2 regions of the Priestia sp. Y58 genome follow, and region 1 is predicted to be linked to the other one. Evidence: predicted binding sites of a transcription regulator. Region 1 holds the regulator's gene; the other holds the start of a gene.

Region 1 (12,551 bases):
TGAATGAGCATGGATGCCAGAAAGCTCATTCGTTCTTCAAAGTATAGAGAGCTTATAACATCTGCAATGATAATCATACTCCGTTCATGGTAATGACCAAACTCTTTAGAAATCAACGTAGCTTTACGAGCCGTCGCCTTCCAATCGATAGACCCTAATCGGTCACCCGGCTGGTATTCTCTAATGCCTGTCACTAACGTAGTAGATTGATTCCCCGTCGAAACTTCATTTTTTCCTTCTTCTATTCCCGCTAAAAGAAACGGGATATCTATCTCATGGATTTGAGGATACACGACAAACCGCTGCTGCAGTGGATAATATGCCTTCTTTTTTACAATTCCTAATAAATCACTCATTTCAATCGAAATCGTAAAAAATTCATATTCTCCTCTTTCTACAAACGATCTTTCATACGGAATAACAGCGTTTCGTTGAAAAAGCGGATAAATTGTTCTTTCTTCTTGATCTAAAAGGTTACTCTCCTCTTTCACTGCTGCCATATAAACAGGAAAAGCCGAGGAGCGTGTAATGTGAATGTCATACGAAAGATGATCTCCAGCGAATCGAGGCTGTAGCTTCACATCACGAGTAACATTCCACTTCTTTAACGGATAAAGCAAAACGGCTGCCGCATATGATCCAAAAGGTAAGAAGCTATAAAATAAAAACCAGCTGACAAAGCCCCCTTGAAACATCGCGTAAGAAAACGTAGCAGCAAAGATGCAGAATAAAACGAACCAGTCTCTACATTTATTCCATATCACTTTTATATACTGTTTCATAAAGTACCTCTTACCTTTTAACAGGTACTTTCGTATCAGCCATAATTTGCTTCATCACATCACCCGCTGTTAAGCCGCTGTACTGGGTATCAGATCTTAGCGTTAATCGATGTGCACACACATACGAAGCAAGCTCTTGAACATCATCAGGAAGACAGTAGTCTCTTCCCTTCACTAAAGCATATGCTTGAACGGCCTTCATAAAGGAAACCGTTCCACGAGGACTAATACCTAACGAAATATGTGGATGAGAGCGCGTTTTGCGAATGATTTCGATGATATAGTGCTTAATCGCATCATCTACATAAATACTGCTTACAGTTTTTTGAGCCTGTACTAATTCTGGAATGCTCATAACGGGTTTGACATCCTCAAGATTAACTTGAGTCGATACGCCGTTTAAAATTTGAAGCTCCTCTTCCTGCGTAGGATACCCCATGCTTAATTTGAATAAAAATCGATCCAGCTGCGCTTCCGGCAAATGATAGGTCCCATCAAAATCAACAGGATTTTGAGTAGCCATCACAAAAAAAGGCGCTGGAATTTCCCGGGTGATACCATCGGTTGTTACATGATGCTCAGCCATTGCTTCTAAAAGCGCCGATTGTGTTTTAGGAGAAGTCCTGTTAATCTCATCAGCGAGCACAATGTGGCTCATGATAGGACCTGGACGAAAATGAAATTCCATGTCTTTTGGACTGTAAATAGAAACACCTGTTACATCGGACGGCAGCAAATCAGGCGTGAATTGAATTCGTTTAAACTCGGCATCAATCGATTTGGCCAGTGCCTTCACGAGCATCGTTTTCCCCACACCCGGCACATCTTCAAGCAAAATATGCCCCTTTGCAAGCAAAGCAACCAAACTCAACGTAGATACATGACGCTTTCCGATTACAATTTGATCAATGTTTTCTAATACTTGATTTAATTTATTATTAATATGATCCAGCTGAATCAACGAAGCTCCCCCTTAAAACTCAGTTAAGCCTTGAGTTTAGTATGTTTTTCAATAAACATAGTACTATCTTAACAAATTTTAAAAAAATCTGAAAATATTAATGCACGCAAAAAAGCGACCAAGTGAGTACTTGGTCGCTTTTTTAGGTAGGGCAGTGATTACATCATGCCGCCCATTCCACCCATGCCGCCCATGTCAGGCATTGCAGGTGCTCCGCCTTCTTCTGGCTTGTCAGCAACAACTGCTTCAGTTGTTAAGAACATAGCCGCTACAGAAGAAGCATTTTGAAGAGCTGAACGCGTTACTTTTGTTGGGTCAACGATACCAGTGTCTAGCATATTTACCCACTCGCCAGTTGCAGCGTTAAATCCAGTTCCAACTGCTTCGCCTTTTAGACGCTCAACGATTACTGATCCTTCTAAACCAGCGTTGTGAGCGATTTGACGTACAGGCTCTTCAATCGCACGTAATACGATGTTGATACCTGTAGCAGTGTCACCGTCAGCTTCGATGCTTGCTACTTTATTATAGATATTTACTAATGCAGTACCACCACCAGCTACGATACCTTCTTCAACCGCAGCACGCGTAGAGTTTAATGCATCTTCAATACGTAATTTACGTTCTTTTAACTCAGTTTCAGTTGCCGCCCCAACTTTAATTACAGCTACGCCACCAGCAAGTTTTGCTAAGCGCTCTTGTAATTTTTCACGGTCAAACTCTGAAGTTGTTTCTTCAAGCTGAGCTTTGATTTGGTTTACGCGTGCTAGGATATCTTCTGCGTTTCCTGCACCGTTTACAACTGTTGTATTTTCTTTTGTTACAACAATTTTAGAAGCGCGACCTAATTGATCGATGCTTGCTGTTTTTAAGTCAAGACCAAGCTCTTCAGTGATTACTTCTCCGCCTGTTAGGATTGCAACATCTTGTAACATTGCTTTACGACGATCACCAAAACCAGGAGCTTTAACAGCTACAGCTGTAAATGTACCACGAAGTTTGTTCACAACTAATGTTGCTAAAGCTTCGCCTTCTACGTCTTCAGCGATGATTAATAGAGGCTTGCCTTGTTGAACAACTTGCTCTAATACCGGTAAGATTTCTTGAATGTTACCGATTTTTTTGTCTGTGATTAAGATGTATGGATCATCTAATACAGCTTCCATTTTATCTGAATCAGTTACCATGTAAGGAGATGCATATCCACGGTCAAACTGCATACCTTCTACCACTTCTAATTCAGTTGTGAAACCTTTTGATTCTTCAAGTGTGATAACGCCGTCGTTACCAACGCGCTCCATTGCTTCAGCAATTAATTGACCTACTTCTTCGTCAGCTGCTGAGATAGCCGCTACTTGAGCAATTGAATCTTTACCTTGAATTGGTTTAGAGATTGCTTTTAGTTCTTCAACCGCTACAGCTACTGCTTTTTCCATACCTTTACGGATACCCATTGGGTTAGCACCAGCCGTTACGTTTTTAAGACCTTCTCTGATCATTGCTTGCGCTAAAACTGTTGCAGTAGTTGTACCGTCACCAGCAACGTCGTTTGTTTTGCTAGCAACTTCCGCTACTAATTTAGCACCCATATTTTCAAATGCGTCTTCTAATTCGATTTCTTTTGCAATTGTTACACCATCATTTGTAATAAGCGGTGAACCGAATTTCTTTTCCAATACAACGTTACGACCTTTTGGTCCAAGCGTTACTTTTACAGCATTTGCTAATGTATCTACACCACGTAGCATTGCGCGACGTGCTTCTTCGCTAAATTTAATGTCTTTTGCCATGTTCTTTGACCTCCTCAAGATGTTCTTAATAATCTATTTTTTACGTATGATAAGTTTGTGGTTAAAATTAGCCGATTACAGCTAAAATATCGCTTTCGCGTAAAATTAAGTATTCAGTGCCTTCGTATTTCACTTCAGTACCCGCATATTTTGAGAAGATGATACGATCGCCCGCAGCTACTTCTAAAGCTACACGCTCACCGCTTTCTAATACTCGGCCTGTACCTACAGCAACAATTTTACCCTCTTGTGGCTTTTCTTTTGCACTGTCCGGTAACACGATACCGCTTGCTGTTTTTTCCTCAGATTTTACAAGTTCAATCACTACGCGATCACCTAATGGCTTTAACAAGTGAAACAACCTCCTCAAATAATATGTTTACATTTTTATTAGCACTCAACCTCGACGAGTGCTAACACAATTATTATATTAAAACAAAGTGGGTTTTTTTTGCAAGTATTAAACAAAAAAAATTTAAAATTTACAACAACTACATATAATAGTCTTAGATTTCGACGATTTTGAGAAATAAAGCATTCTTTTCTCTGTTCAATAATATGTATGTTACAATACGAGCAAGAAGAAATTACTAACTTTACAGTACTTCTTCGACATATATACATAAAAACCTTTTAAAGGAGTATAGAAGATTGGAAAAACGTTATTGGTATGTTATCCTCACCTACATCCTTATGCAGTTTTCAGGAGTTGTTGGTATACCGCTGTTAAAATTAACAGGAATGTTTGATCAATATCCAGTTCGAACAGCGAATGTCATGCTTTTGACTTATTGGACCATCATTAGCTTTATCCTTGGTTTACTTATTGTCTTACTGCTGCTGCGCCGTGACATGTCCATGCGTATAGAACATGCGGGAACAACGGTAACTGTGGTCTGGTCAGTCCTTGGGGTGTTCCTGGCTATGGCTGGTCAAGCTGTAGCAGGTATGATTGAGCACGCTCTTGGCATTACCCAAGTATCTGAAAACACACAAAATATTGTTAATCTTGTTAAAGCAACGCCGTTCCTCATTGTCGTTACGTCTGTAATTGGACCGATTCTAGAAGAGATTATTTTTCGAAAGATTATTTTCGGCTCTCTTCACAAACGATATAATTTCTTTATCTCTGCATTTATTAGTTCCCTTATTTTCGCTGCCGTACACTGGGATTTTAAACATTTGCTCGTGTATACAGCCATGGGATTTGTATTTGCATTCCTTTATGCAAGAACAAAACTAATTATTGTACCCATTATTGCTCACGTGTTGATGAATACAATCGTTATTTTATCTCAAACTATTTTTGCAGATAAAATTATAGAAATGCAAAAGCAAGCAGAACAAATGCAGTTTATTTTTGGAGGCATGTTTTTATGAAGAATATCCCTTTAACACGAGGGTTTATTTATATTATTATGGGGGTTTTATTCACCTACCTGGCTATTCAAAATGCTCAGGAAACCGTGTGGAATTTCCCCACAATCTTATTTGCACTCGTAGCCGCGTTCGATTTCAGATTTGCGGTTCGCATTTTTATCTTGCACTATAAAATTAAAAAGTTGCAGCAGCAATATAAAAATCAAGATGATTCATCTAAATAAAAAAACCACTGTTTCAGTGGTTTTTTTTACATACTAACATCTTCTCTTTCTTGCTCTGCCCTTGCCTTTAACACTTTGCGATACGAAATGCGGGAAATAATGATGCTGATTTCATACAAAATTAAGAGCGGCACTGTCACCATCATGTGCGAGAGCAATTCCGGTGGTGTAATAAGTGCGGCAATAACTAGCAGTACGAAATAGGCATACTTTCGAATTTGAGATAAAAACATAGGCGTGATAATTCCTAATCGCGTCAAAAACATGACGACAACAGGAAGCTGAAACAACAGCCCAAAAGGCAGTGTGAGCTGCATTAAAAAAGAAAAGTATTCATTAATGCCAATCACTTGGTTTACATTCAGCTCATCAGAAACGCGCGTCATAAAATCGACGACAAATGGAAACAACACAAAATAAGAAAAAGAGACACCGCCGATAAAGAGAAAAATGGAAACAGGAATATATCCAAGCGTTACCTTACGCTCTTTTTCATATAAACCAGGACTAATAAATGCCCAAAGTTGATACAGTGCAACAGGAGCTGCAAGTACACAGCCAATAATAACAGCAAACTGCATATAAATCTTAACTGGATCTGTTAGCCTAAATGCATTCATCGTTAAATTTTTTGCCTCATCAGCATGCTGTAAATAGACAATAACTTTATCCGCTATAAAAAAGCCGCCAATTGTGGCAATGACAAAGAAAAATAAAACAATTAAAATGCGTTTTCGCAGCTCTCCTATATGATCATATATTGACATTTCTTGTTCGGTCATACTATGATCACCCTTTTACTCTTTGTCATCTACTTGACGCTGTTTATCTTTTTCACGATCTTCTGATGCACCGCTAGCGGCATGCTTAAACTCTCTAAGCGTTTGCCCGACTGATCTTCCTAGCTCCGGTAACCGTTTCGGTCCAAAAATAAGCAGTGCTACAATCGCAATAATAATCCAACTGCCTGCTCCAATCCCCATATTCCCACTCTCCTTATTAATTTAGACTTAAGGAAATCGTAACACAGTCCATCTTATTCAACAGGATAATTTTTCAAAAAGTAGACAAGCGACTGTAATTCTACAGCCAGATCAATATGATGCAGTCGAATCTCATCCGGTACGTTTAAGCGTGCAGGAGTGAAGTTTAAAATCCCTTTAATTCCGCAATTCACTAAACGATCGGTAATTTGCTGAGCCACAGTGGCAGGAACGGTTAAAATCGCCACTGAGATATCATCACTCATATAATCTTCCAATTGGTCAAGGTGATAAACCGGCACGTCGCCTACTTTTGTACCGACTTTATCTTCTATCACATCAAAAGCGCACTCAATTTTGGTGTTATTATTTTTAATAAAATTATAATTTAAAAAGGCCGTTCCCAGATTCCCTACGCCAATAAGTGCTACTTTCGTTACTTCATCTTGGTCTAACGTTTTACGGAAAAATGTAAGTAAATAATTCACATTGTAGCCGTATCCCTTTTTCCCTAATGCTCCAAAGTAAGAAAAATCCCGGCGAATAGTAGCAGAATCAACTTTCACTGCCTCACTTAACTCCGCTGACGAAACACGCTGTTTACCAGAAGCATGCAAGTTTTTTAAAAAACGATAATAAAGCGGCAATCGTTTAGCCGTTGCTTGTGGTATTTTTAATTGTTCAGTGTTCACGTTGTACCCCCTCAGTTCATGTATGTCATTACTAACATTTTCAAGTCATATTGCATTACCTTTCACAAAGCCTCAACCGCTTTGAGGTAGCGCTTCCAATTCTCTCTCTTTTCTCTTGTTTTATATATACTCCGCTTCACACCCCGACGCCTTTTGTCTATCCAGCACTACTTAAAGTCGGTAGCTAGAACGAAGCAATTAGCCCTTCAAAGGATCCGTTTGTTAGTCATGACGGATTTTCTACATCCATCATATATAAGTTCAGAGATGCACTTATCTCTTATTTTAACATAGTATCCTGTATAAAATGTGCAGGTAAAATCATTTTATTTCATGAATCAAAACATTCGCTTCATCATTTGTTCTTGTCCCTCTGCAAATTACAAACGCTTGTAGGAAGAACTTGTAGTTGAAAATATGTTAAAATACACTATGGATATACTACTAGAGGTGAAAAAATGATTATTCTACAATTGAACGGTATTACAAAATACTATGGGGCAGAACCCATTTTATCGAATATAAAGTTAGAAGTACAATCAAAAGACCGCATTGCCCTAGTGGGACGAAACGGTGCTGGTAAATCAACTTTATTAAAAATTATTGCTGAGCAGCTTTCTTATGACAGCGGAGAAATTATTAAACCTAAAGGTGTTTCCATTGATTATATGGGACAAGATACAGTTCTTGAGTCAACACTCTCCATATGGGAAGAAATGATGACGGTCTTTGCTCCGTTAAAGAAGATGGAAAAAGAATTACGTACGCTTGAAACAAAGATGGGCGATCCAGACATTTTTAATGATTCAGTTCAATACGAAAAACTAACCAAAGAGTACGATCAGCTTCAAGTAACGTTCAAAGATTTAGGCGGCTATCAATATGAAGCGGATACACGATCTATTCTTCACGGTTTCCGTTTTTCAAACTTTGACTATAGCACCCCTATTTCCTCCTTGAGCGGTGGACAAAAAACGCGCTTGGCTCTTGCAAAACTGCTTTTAACAAAGCCAGACTTGCTTATTCTGGATGAGCCTACCAACCACTTAGATATTGAAACTTTAGCATGGCTGGAACAGTTTCTGCAAGGGTATGAAGGAGCTATTTTAATTGTTTCACACGATCGTTACTTCCTTGATAAGGTCGTAAATCAAGTGTATGAAGTCACACAAAAAACAACGGTCAAGTACACGGGCAACTACTCTAAATACCTTGTACAAAAAGCAGAGCGATATGAAAAAGAGTTGCGTCAGTACGAAAAGCAGCAAGATGAAGTCGCAAAACTAAATGATTTTATTCAGCGAAACATCGCCCGCGCATCGACTACAAAACGTGCGCAAAGCAGACGTAAGCAGCTCGATCGAATGGAGTTAATAAATCGACCTAACGAAGGCGAAAAATCAGCTAGTTTTTCGTTTGAAATTGAGCGTCAAAGCGGAAATGAAGTCTTAAACCTCGAAAACGTGTCCATCGGATATGATGAACACAAATACGTCGTCCAAGACGCAAACCTTCGGATTAAAAAAGGTGAAAGCCTTGCGTTGGTTGGCCCTAATGGAGTTGGGAAATCTACGTTATTAAAAGGTATTGTGGATAAACTAAGTTTCAAGACTGGAACCATTTCTTTTGGCTCAAACGTAATGGTTGGTTATTACGACCAAGAGCAAGCTAATTTAACGTCTAATAAAACCGTTTTAAATGAGCTTTGGGATGACTACCCATCCAAACCTGAGAAAGAAATTCGTACAGCGCTTGGAAATTTTCTGTTTTCAGGTGATGATGTACTGAAAATCGTTTCCACGCTTAGCGGTGGTGAAAAAGCACGTTTGGCTCTTGCGAAGCTTATGCTTCAAAAAGCTAATTTCTTAATTTTAGATGAACCTACTAACCATCTTGATTTAGATAGCAAACAAGTACTCGAAAATGCGTTAATCGATTACCCAGGAACTCTGTTATTTGTTTCACATGACCGTTATTTTATTAATCGTATTGCAAACAAAATAGCAGAGCTATCTCCTGAAGGGGTAGAAGAATTTCTTGGAGATTATGACTATTATGTAGAAAAGAAAGCAGAAATAGAGGAAATCAAAGAATTAGAAAATATAAAAGCAAACGAAGAACGCACGGTAAAAGTAGATAAACAGTCCTATAAACAAGATAAAGAACAAAAGAAATTGATGAGGCAGCGAACGCGCCGCATTGAAGAAATTGAAACTGAAGTAAACAAATTAGAAGCCGCACAAGCAGAGAATGAAGAACTTCTTTGTGACCCTGAAATTTATCAAAACCACGAAGAAGTATCAAGATTAAATGGTGAAAACGAAAAAATTTCTTCACAGTTATCCACATTAATGGAAGAGTGGGAAGAATTACAGCTTCTTCTAGAAGAATAGTCTATATTTTTTCGTATTTATTCATCCTATTTACTCGTTCGTACGCTTTAGAACAAGCTTTATCCACTCTGTGAATAAATAGTGGATATCTGTCTGATTTTCATAATTAAAACTTGTTAATAACAGGTCCGTGTACTGAGTGCACGGACTTTTCCACATAATTATCCACAGTTAATTCTAAATTTATTGAATATTGTTGATAAATTATTTTTATCCACAAAAAAAGACGAATGAGAACTAAATCTCATTCGTCTCTTACTCTTCCAAGTCTAAACCGGGGTTTGCGTTTAATGACATATCTGAACGTTTTCCTTGAGCAAATCGTACACTTGCTGCTGCTCCAATCATTGCGGCATTATCCGTGCATAGAGATAGCGGCGGGATAATAAGTTCAATGTTTGATAATGGTGCAAATGCCTCTTCTAGCGCTGCTCTAAGTCCTTTATTAGCAGCCACTCCTCCTGCTACTAACACTTGCTTAACGTTATATTCCTTTGCAGCTTTAACGGTTTTAGTTACTAACACATCAATAACACTCGCTTGAAAGCTAGCAGCAAGCGTTTGTGGAAGAATTTCTTCACCTTTTTGCTTCGCGTTGTGGACAGTGTTAATAACTGCTGATTTTAACCCACTGAAACTAAAATCATAGGATCCTTCTTCTAGCCAAGCACGCGGCAAATCAATTAATGGCTCTCCCTCATGTGCAAGGCGGTCGATATGCGGTCCGCCTGGATATGGAAGGTTTAACGTGCGGGCTACTTTATCGTAGGCTTCTCCTGCTGCATCATCTCTCGTTTCACCAATCACTTTAAACTGGCCGTGACTTTCCATGTATACAAGCTCCGTATGCCCTCCAGATACAACTAGCGATAAAAGGGGGAACTCTAATTTTTTGATTAGCTGATTCGCATAAATATGTCCTGCAATATGATGAACACCAATTAATGGCTTTTGATGTGCAAATGCTAGCGCTTTGGCTGCATTTACGCCAATAAGAAGTGCTCCCACAAGCCCTGGTCCTTCCGTTACAGCTATTGCATCAATATCTGCAAACGTCAAGTTCGCTTGATTTAAAGTTTCTTCAACTACCACCGTAATTTGTTCCACATGATGACGAGATGCAATTTCTGGTACGACACCGCCAAATCGTTTATGACTTTCTATTTGAGAGGCCACCACATTGGCTACAATTTCATGACCGTTTCGAATCACGGCTGCTGCTGTCTCATCACAGCTTGTTTCTAATGCTAAAATTAATTGATTTTCACTCATAAATTCACCCACATAACTAATGCATCCTCATTGTTATCAGAATAATAATTCTTACGAATACCTCCAGGTTTAAAACCTAGCTTTTGATACAATGATTGTGCAATATGATTAGATACCCTAACTTCTAATGTCATTGACGTAGCACCTAGTTTTCGAAGAACGTCCATTACGTTGCGCAGCAGCAATTCACCGAGTCCCTTACCTCGGTAGTCTGGCAATAGCGCAATGTTGGTTACATGTGCTTCGTCGATAACAATCCACGTTCCGCAATACCCAATAATATTTTCTCCTTCTTCCATCACAATGTAAGTTGAAAATTGATTATTGGTTAACTCATTTTGAAACGCTTCTGAACTCCAAGGTGTCGTAAAAGACTTCTCTTCGATTTTCACTACTTGATCAATATCTTTAACTTCCATTAAACGAAACTTAATTGTTAGTTTCATGTTTATACCTTCTTTTATCCTTTTTGCTGTGAAGCAAGCCAGTTGGCTTCGGCTTCAGCTAAACGAATGTAGTTCGGAACAAAAGTATGCACAGACTGCGGCTCTTTCTTCATTCCTAAGAAAGCCAATTCACTTGGTCTTGGATTAAACTGCTGAACATGGGCAAATACAGCTTGTTCACCCAACACTTCTTTTAACGCCTCTTCATGCATAGGAAGATCATTGCCTATGAATAAAATAGGTTTGTTGTATGACTTTAAATGTTCCGCCCAGTCTTTATTAATAACAAGTCGATCACTTTCAACTTCTAGAAGACCTCGTTCGTTATTCCATTCGTATAGTCCTGTATAAAGCTGTTGACGGCGCGCATCAAATAACGGAGCAATATATCCATCAAAATAGCGACCGTTTGCTGCTAGTGCCTCAAGGCTAGATACACCTATTAAAGGAATATTTAAAGTCCAAGCAAGTGTCTTAGCAATGGTAACGCCAATGCGTACACCTGTATAAGATCCTGGACCGTGTGCCACTACAATACGGTCTAGCTCGCTTGGCGCAATATCACAATCCTTTAACAAAGATTCCACAGCGTTCATCACACGAACAGAGTGGTTCTTTTTTAGATTCGTAATAATTTCTCCAATTACTTTGTTTTCTTCAACGACAGCAACACCCATGACAAAATTGGATGTATCAATGGCTAACATTTTCATCTTTTAAAAAGCTCCTTACATATTTCAACGTACCGACTGCCTATCGCTTTTACAAGGATTTTACGAGTCGTTTCGTTTTCATGGTAAATATTGATTTGAATATATTCATTAGGAAGCTGCTCTTCAATCAGATGAGCCCACTCCACGACCGTCACGCCATCTCCTTCAAAATACTCATCAAACCCTAGGTCTTCAAATTCATCCCCTAGACGGTACACATCCATATGATAAAGAGGAAGGCGACCGCTTTTGTATTCTTTAATGATCGTAAATGTCGGGCTATTCACATTGCGTTCAATTCCTAATCCTTTAGCTAAACTTTTTGTGAATGTTGTCTTTCCAGCTCCCAAATCGCCTTCAAGCAGCAGCACGTCACCAGCTTCTAATAAAGTTGCTAGACGAGCAGCCAGCTGATTAGTTTCATCAGGAGACGTAGACATAAACGTAAATTCGTTAATCTCTGTCATTCATTCAGAACCTCATTTCAATCTGTATATATATATTGTAAACGTTGTGGACTATACATATCCAGTAAGAAATCCAACAATCTTTAACATCACAATTCTATGAAGAAATTTCTTTGTATATAAAAAATTCCTTAGGATTGCTCCTAAGGACGGTAAAGTTTTATATAAAAATGGTTCAAACAATAAAAAAGACGAAACACATTGTTTCGTTTCTAAAACATGGCGGTCCCGACGGGAATCGAACCCGCGATCTCCTGCGTGACAGGCAGGCATGTTAACCGCTACACCACGGGACCATGTTGGTTGCGGGGACAGGATTTGAACCTGCGACCTTCGGGTTATGAGCCCGACGAGCTACCGAACTGCTCCACCCCGCGATGATAAAAAAAGCAAAATAAAAATGCCTAGCGATGTCCTACTCTCACAGGGACAAAGTCCCAACTACCAT
Region 2 (12,551 bases), on a different contig from region 1:
TTGAATGCGGTGACGCTCTAATAATAGAAGAACCGTATGTTGAACAGTTGGTGAAAGTTCAGCAAATGCCTCACTTACAAACTGTTTTTTTCGCTCAATTGTAATTTTTGGATGAGTTAATACATCCATTAATTCAGGTGTTTTAGCAAACACCTCTTCAACGATTTGTAGCTGGTCTTGCATTTCATCGATCATCTGTTTTTCTGTTGCTAATTGAAAAAGAGCTAGTGCATAGCGCTTGGCTACAGCTGGTTGACTCATCGTACATCCCCTACTTCTTGGATATATTCATGAATTAACTTCTCTTGATCTTGTTCAGAAAGTTCTTTTTCAATAACTTTCGACGCAATTAAAACAGATAATGAAGCAACTTGCTCACGTAACGCAGCAACTGCTTGATCTTTTTGCTGTTCGATTTCTTGTTTTGCTGCAGCTTTTAGACGCTCAGACTCTTCGCGTGCTGCTGCAATGATTTCTTCTTTTTTATCTTCTGCAGACTTTCTAGCGTTTTCCATCATTACTTGCACTTCTTGACGAGATTGCTTTAAGATTTCACGCTGCTCTTCAACAAGCTTCTTCGCTTCCTCATTTTGCTTTTCTGCTTCATCAATCTCACCGGCAATATGCTCTTCACGTTTTTTCATGATTCCCATTACAGGACCAAACGCGAATTTTTGAAGTAACGCAAGTAGGATAAGGAACATCACTAATTGGAAAAGAATATCTCCACCATTAATGCCTGCTGCTCCTAACACAAACATGTTCGACACGGCCATGTTCACTCCCTTCAGAGACTCCACATATATAATTTACTTCTTAAAGACATAAAGTAATGGCGAAGGTTCTTTTGAATGATCTTCGCCACATGTAACACATTATTATTTACCTTGTACCATGAATGCAATAACTACGGCGATAATTGGAAGCGCCTCAACTAAGGCAACCCCAACGAACATCATTGAAGTTAATGTACCACGTGCTTCTGGTTGGCGAGCTGTGCCTTCAATCGTCTTAGAAACGATAAGACCGTTACCAATACCAGCACCTAGTGCCGCTAAACCAATCGCAATTGCAGATGCTATTAAACCCATTTTATAAAGTCCTCCCTTAATATATATGATTTTGTTTAACTAAGTTTTGTTTTGTCCAAATTGGGTATTACTTGAACAAAGCTTTATAAATTAATGGTCGCTACTCACTTTGTGAGATAAATAAACCATCGTTAACATTGTGAAAATGAAGGCCTGAATTGCGCCTACAAAAATACTGAATCCTTGCCATAAAAGCATTGGGATAGCAGCTCCAATTGTACCTAGGAAGCCTGTTGTTGCTAAACCAGCTAGCAAGCTTAACAAAATTTCCCCAGCATAAATATTACCGTAAAGACGAAGGCCAAGCGTTAACGTATTGGCAAACTCCTCGATAATCTTAAGCGGGAATAAAAATGCCATTGGCTTGAAGTAATCTTTCGTGTATGCAGAGAAACCTCGCATTTTAATACCATAATAATGTGATAGTACAACTACCATAACGGCTAACGTCAGCGTAATTGCTGGATCAGCGGTTGGCGATTTCCACCATAAGTTATGGTCAATCACGATGGCAAATGGAAGACCCAACATATTTGACACAAAAATGTACATAAGTAAAGTTACACCTAGCGTCAAAAAGCGGCCACCTGTTTTCCAATCCATATTGCTATTAACGAGTCCTTTAACAAAATCTAAGACCCATTCAATAAAGTTTTGTGCACCGCTTGGCTTCATAGCAAGAGTACGAGTACATAAAACTGCAATTAAGAATACAATAACAGAAGCTACGGTAACCATAAGCAAGTTACTTTGACTAAAAGTAAGGCCTAGAAACTCTATAGTTGGTGATTCATGACCCAACTGTGTTCACCTCTCTTTCTATCTTCTACGCATATTTTGAACAACTAAATCTATGATAATGACAACATAATACGTCATTAATCCCACAACTACACTAATAATATGAAAGGTTTTTGGATAAGAGATGGTAATCACAACTGCGAGAGCAGCTGTTGCAAATCTTACAACAGTCCCAATTGAACGGGGCTTTTTCCCCTCATCCAACGCCTGTCCAAACTGCTCAAACTTTCTTACTAAGTTCCACAAATTATACAAACTCAGGGCGGTTCCTAAAATTAAACCTGCAAAAACAGCCTTATAACTTGTAAATCCCCAGCCGAGAACGTATAATGCTAACAAATACAATATGTATGAACGAAGTCTTGGAAAAACGTGCTGCAAATCCTGCATGAATTATTAATCTCCTGAAAAAAAATGGTGGACTGTCCGCAGCATCATAAAAACACCTGCTGCTAGCCCTAAAAGAAGGCCTAAAATCAAAAATAGTGGTTCGGTGTCAAGCCATTGATCAGCCCATCTTCCAGAGAATAAGCCAATTAAGACTGAACCTGCTAACTGTGATAGAATGATTGACACTAATGCCATCGCTTGCAAAGGATGACGGTTGCGATCTTTCATAAGCTCATACCCCTTTTGCAAAATTTTCTTTTTTCCGAATTCTCTATCGTTTTTATAGCTCAATATATGATAGAAAGGCAAAAAAAATTGCTAAAAAAGGTAAAAACAGCTAATAAAATACGCAGAAATATCAACGGTTTTCACAGGTTGAAAACCTTATCATTTATATTCCCTGTAAGCATACAATAGCGTATATTTAATGTCAATGTGTTTAAGCTAAAAACTTCACAATCTCTTCTTATTGTTCACATTTCTGCCACACATAAAACCTCTTCAAATGAAAACATTTAAAGAGGTTCATTCAATCGTTATTGTACTGTGTACAACCTGCTCTTGTCTATGCTTTTTCACAAATGCAAATATTTGGTACGACCCTGGTACAAGCGATTCATCAATCGTTATTTTTCGTTTTCTCATGCCTCTTTCTACATCAACGTCAACATCTAAATACGATACAAACTGTAAAGACTGCTTATCAAAAAGAGCAACGCCTAACTGATCTGCTCCTTCAGGCAAAAACAGTTCATAGCTATACGTATTTTTCTCTTTTTCCGCTGCTACTTGCAATCCCATGACACGAGGATAATCTGGAATGCTAACCATGTACATATAAGGAAGCGAAAATGTTTCACGTGAATCATTTATTTCCAAATATCCGTCATATATACCTTTATTTTTAAAACGGGGCTGCACCGATAAAGTGACAGCTATTTCTTTTGTCTGATGGGGCTGCACTGTGACGGGTAATGGAACATCCCAGTTCACTCCTTCATCCCTTTTTGGAACGTTTAAGCGATACGTTTTTGCTTTATCAGACTGGTTATCAATTTTAAATGATAAGACTTTCTTTGATGGGCGCGTAAAAATACCGAAAGATAAAGAAGATGGATAAAATAAAGAGTCTGCTGTGACAGCTTTTGCTATTTGAATTCTCCCGGCTCCTTGTTCATATACACGATACGTTTGGCCATTTAGCTGCTGCATTACTTTACTTGTGTTCATCAATGAAGCTTTGACTTGTTCAGGAGACCAGTTGGGGTGAGCTTGTAAAATAAGAGCGCACGCTCCAGTTACATGGGGCGCAGCCATACTTGTTCCATGCATGCGTTCATATCCCCCAGGAACTGTACTATTAATGAAGTAACCAGGTGCGACGACGTCCGGCTTGATTCCCCAAGTAGTCGTTACAGGCCCTCTTGAACTGAAAGATGTGAGCAAGTCTTGCACCACTTGCTTGCCAGTGCGTAAGTATGGCTGTTGAGACTGAATGTGTTGATTAATGGTATCACCGCTTTTTTTACTTACCCATATCACTGGAATATTTACTGACTCTTGTAGTTTACCGATTATGCTTTTTTCAGTCGGGCTATATAAAAGAACAGCTTTTGCTCCAGCCTGTTCAGCTTGTTTAATCTTTTTTTCAACCGCATTTCCTTCTGCTTTTAGCAAAATGACGTTACCCAACGCATGCTTTTGCTCTTTGGAGTATTGTTCATTTATTACACGCAGCGTTTGATTAAACGTCCATGGACGAGACCCTTCTACTGGCGCCATCATAATTTTGTCTTTATTAAATCCGATTGTTAGAAATTGAACTGTTGTCGGGGAAACAGAAGCGCCAACAGAAATAGCTTTTCCCGCTGTACCTGGAGAGCCCACGGTCCATAAACCTGGACCTGAATTGCCGCTGGATGTAACCGTTACAATTCCTTTTTCAACAGCTCGATCTAACGCTAAGCTTGTTGGTAAATCAGGGCCATTCACATCATTTCCCAATGATAAATTAATAATATCTACATCATCTTGAATTGCTTTTTCGATAGCTAGAATAACACTTTCAGACGTTCCAGCTCCTCCAGGTCCAAGAGCTCGGTATGCATAGATTTCCGCTTGGGGTGCTACGCCTTTAATATTCCCATTCGCTGCAATAATACCAGCTACATGAGTACCGTGCAGAGTCGGTTCTCCTTGCTCACGAGTGGTTTCCATCGGCTCATAATCTTCATCTATTACATCGTAACCCCCTCTGTAGGTTTGTTTTAAATCAGGGTGAGAATAATCAACCCCCGTATCGATAACGCCTACTTTGATCCCTTTTCCTGTTAAGCGCTGATTGTGAGTATCAAACAAGCCTCTTACCTGTTCTGAGCCAATGAACGTTACGCTATTTTCTTCTGTAACCTGATAGTTTTTAATAGAATGTGAACTAATAATAGATGGATTCTGAGATAGTTTTTCCAAATCCGAGATGGAGCCGTTTAATGAAAGTCCTGTAAACACTGTGTGAAATTCGCTCTTAATCTTTATATTAGGATAATTTTTTTGTAGCTGACTTTTAAATTTCGTGAATTTTTCTTTTTTAATCATCACAATGATTGATTTTTCCTGATGATTCATTTCTTGTTTTATAGAAGGAAATGTCGGATTGAGCGACATTTGCCCTCCTCCACTTCCCAATATAAAGCTAATCATTAACCATTTAATCCACATAAAAAAACACCTCTCACACTATCGTGTCTCAAAGAGACGCTTTTCATGTGAAAGGTGTTTAGAAATCTTACGAAAGCGGATTAAAAGCTTCCGGTCTGTTTTCACGGCGGTTGAAATAGTAGCTAATAGCATCACAAATGCGTTTAGAAGCTAAGCCGTCTCCGTAAGGATTCGATGCTTGTGACATTTGCTTATATACGTCTTCATCTATTAACAGCTCTTTTGCTAGCGTATAAATCGTTTCTTCTTCCGTGCCTGCTAGTTTGAGCGTTCCTGCTTCAATTCCTTCCGGTCGCTCTGTTGTATCACGAAGTACCAATACAGGTACGCCTAATGAAGGAGCTTCTTCTTGAACACCGCCCGAATCTGTCAAAATAATATGAGCGCGCTCAGCGAAGTTATGGAAGTCAATTACATCTAACGGTTCAATTAAATGAATGCGTGGGTCATTTCCTAAGATATCGTTTGCTGTTTCTCTAACTACCGGATTCAAATGAACAGGATACACAACTTGCACATCTTCATGTTCATCCACAATACGTTTAACAGCACGGAACATATTTTTCATTGGTTCGCCTAAATTTTCTCGACGATGCGCCGTTAATAAAATAAGACGATCATCTCCCAATTTCGTTAACACTTCATGCTCATATGTCTTTTTTACTGTCGTTTTTAACGCATCGATAGCTGTGTTTCCAGTCACAAAGATTCGCTCTTCTTTTTTATTCTCCGCTTGCAAATTAGCTGCAGACTTATCTGTCGGAGCAAAGTGCAAATCAGCGAGAACGCCTGTAAGCTGACGGTTCATTTCTTCCGGATATGGAGAATATTTATTCCATGTGCGCAGACCTGCTTCAACATGTCCCACCTGAATTTGATTATAAAAAGCTGCCAGTCCGGCAATAAACGTCGTAGTCGTATCTCCGTGTACAAGTACGATGTCCGGCTTTACTTTTTTCATTACGTCGTCCAAACCTTCTAATCCTCTAGTCGTTACGTCCATAAGGGTTTGGCGATCTTTCATAATGTTAAGATCATAGTCAGGCTGAATGTCAAAAATGCTCAATACTTGGTCTAACATTTCACGGTGCTGAGCCGTTACTGTAACAATCGCTTCGAACTCCTCCGGTCGCTTTTTAAGCTCTAGCACTAGAGGGGCCATTTTAATTGCTTCTGGTCTTGTCCCGAATATCGTCATTACTTTAATTGGCTGCTTCATGTTCATCACCCGAATCTACAAATTATTTTGTACCGAATAAACGATCCCCTGCATCACCTAAACCTGGAACAATATATCCATGGTCATTTAATTTTTCATCTAATGCCGCAATGTAAATATCTACGTCAGGGTGTGCTTCTTTTACGATTTCCACGCCTTCAGGCGCAGCAATTAAACACATAAATTTAATGTTTTTAGCGCCTCTTTTTTTAAGAGAGTTGATTGCTTCTACAGCTGACCCTCCCGTTGCAAGCATAGGATCTACTACAATAAAGTCACGCTCTTCTACATCATTAGGCAGCTTTACATAATATTCAACAGGCTGTAATGTTTCTGGATCACGATATAAGCCAACGTGTCCAACTTTAGCAGCTGGCATTAGTTTTAAAAATCCATCTACCATGCCGATACCAGCACGAAGAATTGGAACGATACCAAGCTTTTTCCCTGCAATAACTTTTGACTTTGTTTTGCAAACCGGTGTTTCAATTTCAACGTCTTCTAGCGGTAAATCACGTGTCGCTTCAAAAGCCATTAAGCTTGCCACTTCATCAACTAATTCACGAAACTCTTTCGTTCCCGTTTTTACATCGCGTATGTAAGTTAATTTGTGTTGAATAAGCGGGTGATCAAATACGTATACTTTGCCCATTGATATCTCTCCTTATATATAAAGATGTACACATTAAAATACCATTCAACGAATTGAATGGTACGTACTAGTAAAAACATATCTCTTGCTAATTAAATTTATACATTGCATTCATTTTACAGAAAAAAGTTTTTGAGTTCAAGCATTATTCAAAAAATGATTGAATTGCTACCACTTTCTCCATAAAAAAACAGGCACAAAGGCCTGTCTCTCTTAGAGTGATTTATACATTTCAAACTTGCTTGTTAAAGCTTCAACGCGTGTTTTAGCTTCAGCTAACTTTTCTTCATCTTCAATATTTTTAAGCGTTAATCCGATGATAGAAGCAATTTCATCCATCTCTTCTAAGCCAAATCCGCGAGTTGTAACCGCAGCTGTACCAATACGAATACCGCTTGTTACAAATGGGCTTTGCTCATCATAAGGAATTGTATTTTTGTTTGTTGTAATACCTACATCATCAAGTGCTTTTTCAGCTACTTTACCTGTCAAATTCATTGAGCTTACGTCGATTAACACAAGGTGGTTGTCTGTTCCTTCAGATACAAGAGCAAATCCTTCTTTCTTTAATCCTTCTGCTAAACGATTAGCATTGTCGATGATATTTTGAGCATAGTGCTTAAATTCATCTTGTAATGCTTCACCAAATGCTACTGCTTTTGCAGCGATAACGTGCATTAATGGACCACCTTGAATACCAGGGAAGATTGACTTATCAATCTTTTTCGCGAATTCTTCTTTACATAAAATCATACCGCCGCGTGGTCCGCGCAGTGTTTTATGTGTTGTAGTTGTAACGAAATGAGCATGTGGCACAGGATTTTGATGAAGTCCTGCAGCTACTAGACCAGCAATGTGAGCCATGTCTACCATTAAATAAGCGCCTACTTCATCAGCGATTTCACGGAAACGCTTGAAGTCGATTGCGCGTGGATATGCGCTTGCACCAGCCACAATTAATTTTGGTTTATGTGTACGAGCTTTCTCTAATACATCATCGTAGTTAATACGATGTGTTTCGCGATCTACGCCATATTCGATGAAATTGTACTGAACACCACTAAAGTTAACAGGACTTCCGTGTGTTAAGTGACCGCCGTGCGATAAATTCATACCTAGTACTGTGTCTCCAGCTTCTAAAACAGTGAAGTATACAGCCATGTTTGCTTGTGCACCTGAGTGAGGTTGAACGTTCACGTGCTCTGCTCCGAAAATTTCTTTTGCACGATCACGAGCTAAGTCTTCTACTACGTCCACGTGTTCACAACCGCCGTAGTAACGTTTAGCTGGATAGCCTTCAGCATATTTATTTGTTAAAACTGAACCTTGTGCTTCCATTACCGCTGTTGTTACAAAGTTTTCTGAAGCAATTAGCTCAATTTTAGTACGTTGTCTTTGTAATTCATCCTTGATCGCATTATAAACTGCTGGATCTTGTTGCATTAGTTGTTTCTCCATCAAAATCCTCTCCTCGTTTCGTATTCGCAATGTTCGTTATTTGTTGATTCAACTACATTGTAACATGATTTATTTAGAATAAAAAAGAAAAAATGTGTATTATTTTAATATATTTAATTACGAAAGTTCGTAAAACGCTCTCATTCCACCAATTAGTTTTGGACGCGTCTTTGCTACAGTAACATGAGCGTGTCCAACTGCGTTTAACGTACAACGAACGGGTACTGCGACATGCTTTAAATGCATACCAATGAATGTATCTCCAATATCAATACCGGCATCAGCTTTAATAAACTCTACCAAAACAGGATCTTTAAGCTGGCCATAGGCCTGTGTAGCCATCGCTCCGCCTGCTTTATGAATAGGCACAACACTAACGATTTCTAAACGTTCTTTTCGAGCTAATTCTCTTTCTACTACCAGTGCTCGATTGAGGTGTTCACAGCATTGAAATGCTAAGTGGACACCCGTTTTTTTTCGAAAATCTGCTAGTGTATCAAAAATCATTTCTGCGACTTCCATTGCGCCTGCGGTTCCTATTTTTTCACCAATTACCTCGCTTGTACTGCATCCAATGACAAGTGTATGTTCTGAAGACAACTGCACTTGTGCTAAAAAATCAGATAAAACCGTTTCCAACTGCTCTTTCCATTTCGTAAGTTCAGACACGTTTTTCTTCCTTTCTTTCATTGAATACGTTCACATTATACAGTTACTGTTGCATCGCTTTGCTGCTCATACTGTTTAATTTTATTCACGCGATTTTCATGGCGACCGCCTTCAAATTCCGTCATTAACCAAATTTTCGCAATTTCACGTGCAAGCCCCGGCCCAATGACGCGTTCACCCATCGCCAAAATGTTGCTATCATTATGTTCTCTTGTTGCTTTTGCACTGAATGTATCATGCACTAGAGCGCAGCGAATTCCTTTTACTTTATTAGCTGCTATACTCATACCGATGCCTGTTCCACAAATAAGAATGCCTCGGCTTACTTCTTGGCTCGCCACTTTTTGGGCAACGGGAAGTGCATAATCCGGATAGTCGACAGATGCTGAGCATTCACACCCTAAATCCACATATTCAATATTTAATTCTTCCATTAAAGAGATAATTTCCTGTCGCAAATTTATACCGCCGTGGTCAGATGCAATAGCTACTTTCATCTTTGTTTCCTCCTCATACATACCTTCGTCTTATATTAAATTTCTGTTCATTTTAAGCCAGCAAAAATTTATGGGACCTTTTATAATTTGTCGACTATTTTGTTAATCATACGCTCTAACTCTTCTAAAGTCTGTTCGTACGTCTGTAATGATCCGCCAAACGGATCAGATACTTCACCTTGCTCGTCGGCAAATTCTTTTAGCGTAAATAATTTATCACTTACGTATGGAGCTTGGTTCAAAATCAGCATTTTATGCTGCTCCGTCATCGTAAAAATATAAGTAGCCCACATCAATTGTTCTTCCGTTAATGCTGCCGAAGCATGAGAACAAGCTATGCCTTTCTGTTGAAGGGCAACTTGTGCATGAACAGAAGCTTCGCTTCCATTTGAAGCGAATACACCTGCAGACTTCACGTTTATTCCATCTATCTCTTTTGCTTTGAGCAACGCTTCTGCCATAGGGCTGCGGCACGTGTTTCCTGTACATACAAATAAGATGTTTTTCAAGATACATCCTCCCTTGCTTTCACTATGTTCGACTATGTTGACATTCCACCCTATTGTATCTCTATTGCTTGCATAAATCCAGTTCGCTTTTCTGGGTATTTTTTATCCATTACCGCTTCATCCATCTCGAAAAAACGACTTCGCTTTCCTTCTTTTATCGCTACAATCCAAAAGAAGCAAAAAAAGACCATAACCTGCATGGTCATGATCCTTTACCAATTTATATATATTTAAAAAGGTAGTAACAATTTGATTCCAAAAGCTAATAAAATGCTCCCGCCCAGCGCCTCACTATATGAACCAAGCCAACCTTGTACTCTTCTGCCTAGCAGCAGTCCTAACCAAGTTAATAGCATACTCACTACACCAAAAACAATAATGGTCAAAAACGTTCTTGCCCCAAAAATACCTAAGCTAAGTCCAACAGAAAAACTATCTAGACTCACGCTGAGCGCAAAAAATAACAGTCCAAAGCCAACTGGTTTGATAAACGGCGTATCGTCATGCTTAAAGGAGGAATAAATCATCTGGGCTCCAAGAATCAGCAATAAAATCCCACCGCCATAGGTAGCAAACATTCCAAGTTTATCAGACAAAAGTCGTCCAATAAACATGCCTAACAGTGGCATCCAAATATGAAATACACCGATAACAACACCAATGTAGAAAATTTGGCGAAAGCGTAAACGAATTAATCCCATTCCCAAACCAACTGAGAAAGCATCCATTCCTAAGGCAAACGCCATAATGACTAACGTGATCATTTCACTAATTAACTGAGATACATTCATCTTTACCCTCCTCGGACGTGCTCCTATTTCAAAATATGCACATTCGAAAAGGTTTAGAAGATGAATTTTATTGCTTAATCACATGATGTCCTGCCGCTTTCATTAATCGATTCATAACGGCATGACCGACTCCTTCTTCAGAAAAACTTTCACTAACGATAATATCTACATCACACTCATTAAATGAACGAAGCGACTCGTATAAGTGGCTAGCAACCGTCTCTAAATTTGAACGAGATCCACATGTGATAACCGCATCCGCTTTATACGCATCTTCATGTTCAGATGTCGTTAATACCCCCACTCGCTTACCCCGATCTTTATAGCGATCAATAATAGATTGGAAAAAATCTGAACTGCCGTCAACGATGACAAGCGGTGCATCAGGTGCGTAATGCGTATATTTCATACCTGGAGATTTTGGCGCTTCTTTATCACTTAATAACGCTCGATCTACTTTTACGGGACCAATTACATTTTCCAACTCTTTCTGAGTAATGCCGCCCGGCCGTAAAATAATAGGAATCTCTTCGGTACAGTCAAGGACAGTCGACTCTACTCCTACCCCTGTTGCTCCTCCATCCACAACTCCGCTAATACGCCCTTCTAAATCATTCATCACATGATGAGCTAGAGTGGGACTTGGCTTGCCGGAAAGGTTTGCACTAGGAGCTGCGATAGGCAAAGCCACTTTCTTTAATAATGCGAGGGCTACCGGATGTGATGGCATTCTCACTGCAATGCTGTTTAAACCAGCCGTAACCTTATCTGAGACTCCATCTTTTTTGGGTAATATTACTGTAAGAGGGCCCGGCCAAAAAGCATCGATCACTTTCTCTGCTTTTGAAGGAATCGACTCTACAAATGTATGAAGCTGCTCTTTATCTCCAATATGAACAATAAGAGGGTTATCACTAGGACGTCCTTTCGCTGCAAAAATTTTATCCACAGCTTTATCTGATGTGGCATCTCCTCCTAATCCATACACCGTTTCTGTAGGAAAAGCAACTACTTCGTGATTGCGCAGCAAATCTGCCGCTTCTTCTATCTGTGGATAAATACCTTTTTCGTTCATAAAATTATCCACAACCCATAACTTAGTTTCCATCTTCTTCAACTCCTTTTTCTTTCTATATCTAGGTTTTTTTTACTTTAAAAGTACAATATGTATTAAAAGCAGTAAAATACATGCATTCATTATATCAACAAACAAGCTTTATCCACAAAATGTGGATAAAGCTTATATTTTTGTGAATAACATTGTGGATACCCCGTTAAAATGATTTATCCACATTTTCTTTTAACTAGCTGCATAAAACATCACGTAGACCTCCTGAGGGTTTGGTAACTTTTTTAAATAAGAATGCTCTTTTAACAACTCAGGCAGTGCACTGTAAGATGTTTGCTGAAAGTTCATCATTTGAAAAAAATGTAGAGAAGATGCCTTATTTGTTAGTAAATATAGTTGCTTCACGCCGTGCTTTTGAGCCAACTGGACGATGCTTTTAAATAGCAGCAGAATATCAGATTGCATTAAAGAAGGTGATACGACAAGGGAGCGGAGAATTCCATCCACACCCTCTTTTTCAAACCCAACTGTTGCTAGCAGCTCGCCTTCTTCATTTTCCATTATGACAAATTGATGAATATGCTCTTCCACGCCAGCTGTGCTAATGCCCGCTTTTTGTAAGAACTGTTGAATTCGAATATAATCATTTTCACTAGCAATTTTTAATTGTTCTCTCATTTTAATCAC

Evidence for each region. Region 1 encodes Rex, which represses fermentation and respiration genes when NADH is low (regulators of the CRP and FNR family bind a similar motif). Its sites were predicted from a motif close to TTGTGAAATATTTCACAA; they were not measured.
Region 2: the regulator Rex is predicted to act here: its motif matches at 2,724-2,741, upstream of MMB68_RS19190 (AtpZ/AtpI family protein).

The regions. Positions count from the first base shown of each region.
Region 1 covers NZ_JAKWFL010000019.1:6,524-19,074, forward strand. The annotation lists gene MMB68_RS27185 (DUF58 domain-containing protein) at 1-782, opposite strand, end outside; gene MMB68_RS27190 (AAA family ATPase) at 793-1,743, opposite strand; gene groL (chaperonin GroEL) at 1,902-3,533, opposite strand; gene groES (co-chaperone GroES) at 3,601-3,885, opposite strand; gene MMB68_RS27205 (CPBP family intramembrane glutamic endopeptidase) at 4,185-4,913, shown strand; gene MMB68_RS27210 (YdiK family protein) at 4,910-5,137, shown strand; gene tatC (twin-arginine translocase subunit TatC) at 5,164-5,919, opposite strand; gene tatA (twin-arginine translocase TatA/TatE family subunit) at 5,935-6,120, opposite strand; gene MMB68_RS27225 (redox-sensing transcriptional repressor Rex) at 6,174-6,812, opposite strand; gene MMB68_RS27230 (ABC-F family ATP-binding cassette domain-containing protein) at 7,271-9,205, shown strand; gene tsaD (tRNA (adenosine(37)-N6)-threonylcarbamoyltransferase complex transferase subunit TsaD) at 9,461-10,477, opposite strand; gene rimI (ribosomal protein S18-alanine N-acetyltransferase) at 10,474-10,923, opposite strand; gene tsaB (tRNA (adenosine(37)-N6)-threonylcarbamoyltransferase complex dimerization subunit type 1 TsaB) at 10,938-11,636, opposite strand; gene tsaE (tRNA (adenosine(37)-N6)-threonylcarbamoyltransferase complex ATPase subunit type 1 TsaE) at 11,633-12,103, opposite strand; tRNA gene MMB68_RS27255 (tRNA-Asp) at 12,324-12,399, opposite strand; tRNA gene MMB68_RS27260 (tRNA-Met) at 12,404-12,480, opposite strand; rRNA gene rrf (5S ribosomal RNA) at 12,506-12,551, opposite strand, start outside.
Region 2 covers NZ_JAKWFL010000006.1:221,063-233,613, forward strand. The annotation lists gene MMB68_RS19165 (F0F1 ATP synthase subunit delta) at 1-261, opposite strand, end outside; gene MMB68_RS19170 (F0F1 ATP synthase subunit B) at 258-776, opposite strand; gene atpE (F0F1 ATP synthase subunit C) at 879-1,091, opposite strand; gene atpB (F0F1 ATP synthase subunit A) at 1,182-1,892, opposite strand; gene MMB68_RS19185 (ATP synthase subunit I) at 1,911-2,282, opposite strand; gene MMB68_RS19190 (AtpZ/AtpI family protein) at 2,289-2,510, opposite strand; gene MMB68_RS19195 (S8 family serine peptidase) at 2,808-5,000, opposite strand; gene wecB (non-hydrolyzing UDP-N-acetylglucosamine 2-epimerase) at 5,068-6,219, opposite strand; gene upp (uracil phosphoribosyltransferase) at 6,242-6,871, opposite strand; gene MMB68_RS19210 (serine hydroxymethyltransferase) at 7,085-8,329, opposite strand; gene MMB68_RS19215 (TIGR01440 family protein) at 8,447-8,998, opposite strand; gene rpiB (ribose 5-phosphate isomerase B) at 9,034-9,495, opposite strand; gene MMB68_RS19225 (low molecular weight protein arginine phosphatase) at 9,576-10,004, opposite strand; gene MMB68_RS19230 (hypothetical protein) at 10,055-10,210, opposite strand; gene MMB68_RS19235 (manganese efflux pump MntP) at 10,235-10,795, opposite strand; gene MMB68_RS19240 (L-threonylcarbamoyladenylate synthase) at 10,863-11,903, opposite strand; gene MMB68_RS19245 (GNAT family N-acetyltransferase) at 12,096-12,542, opposite strand.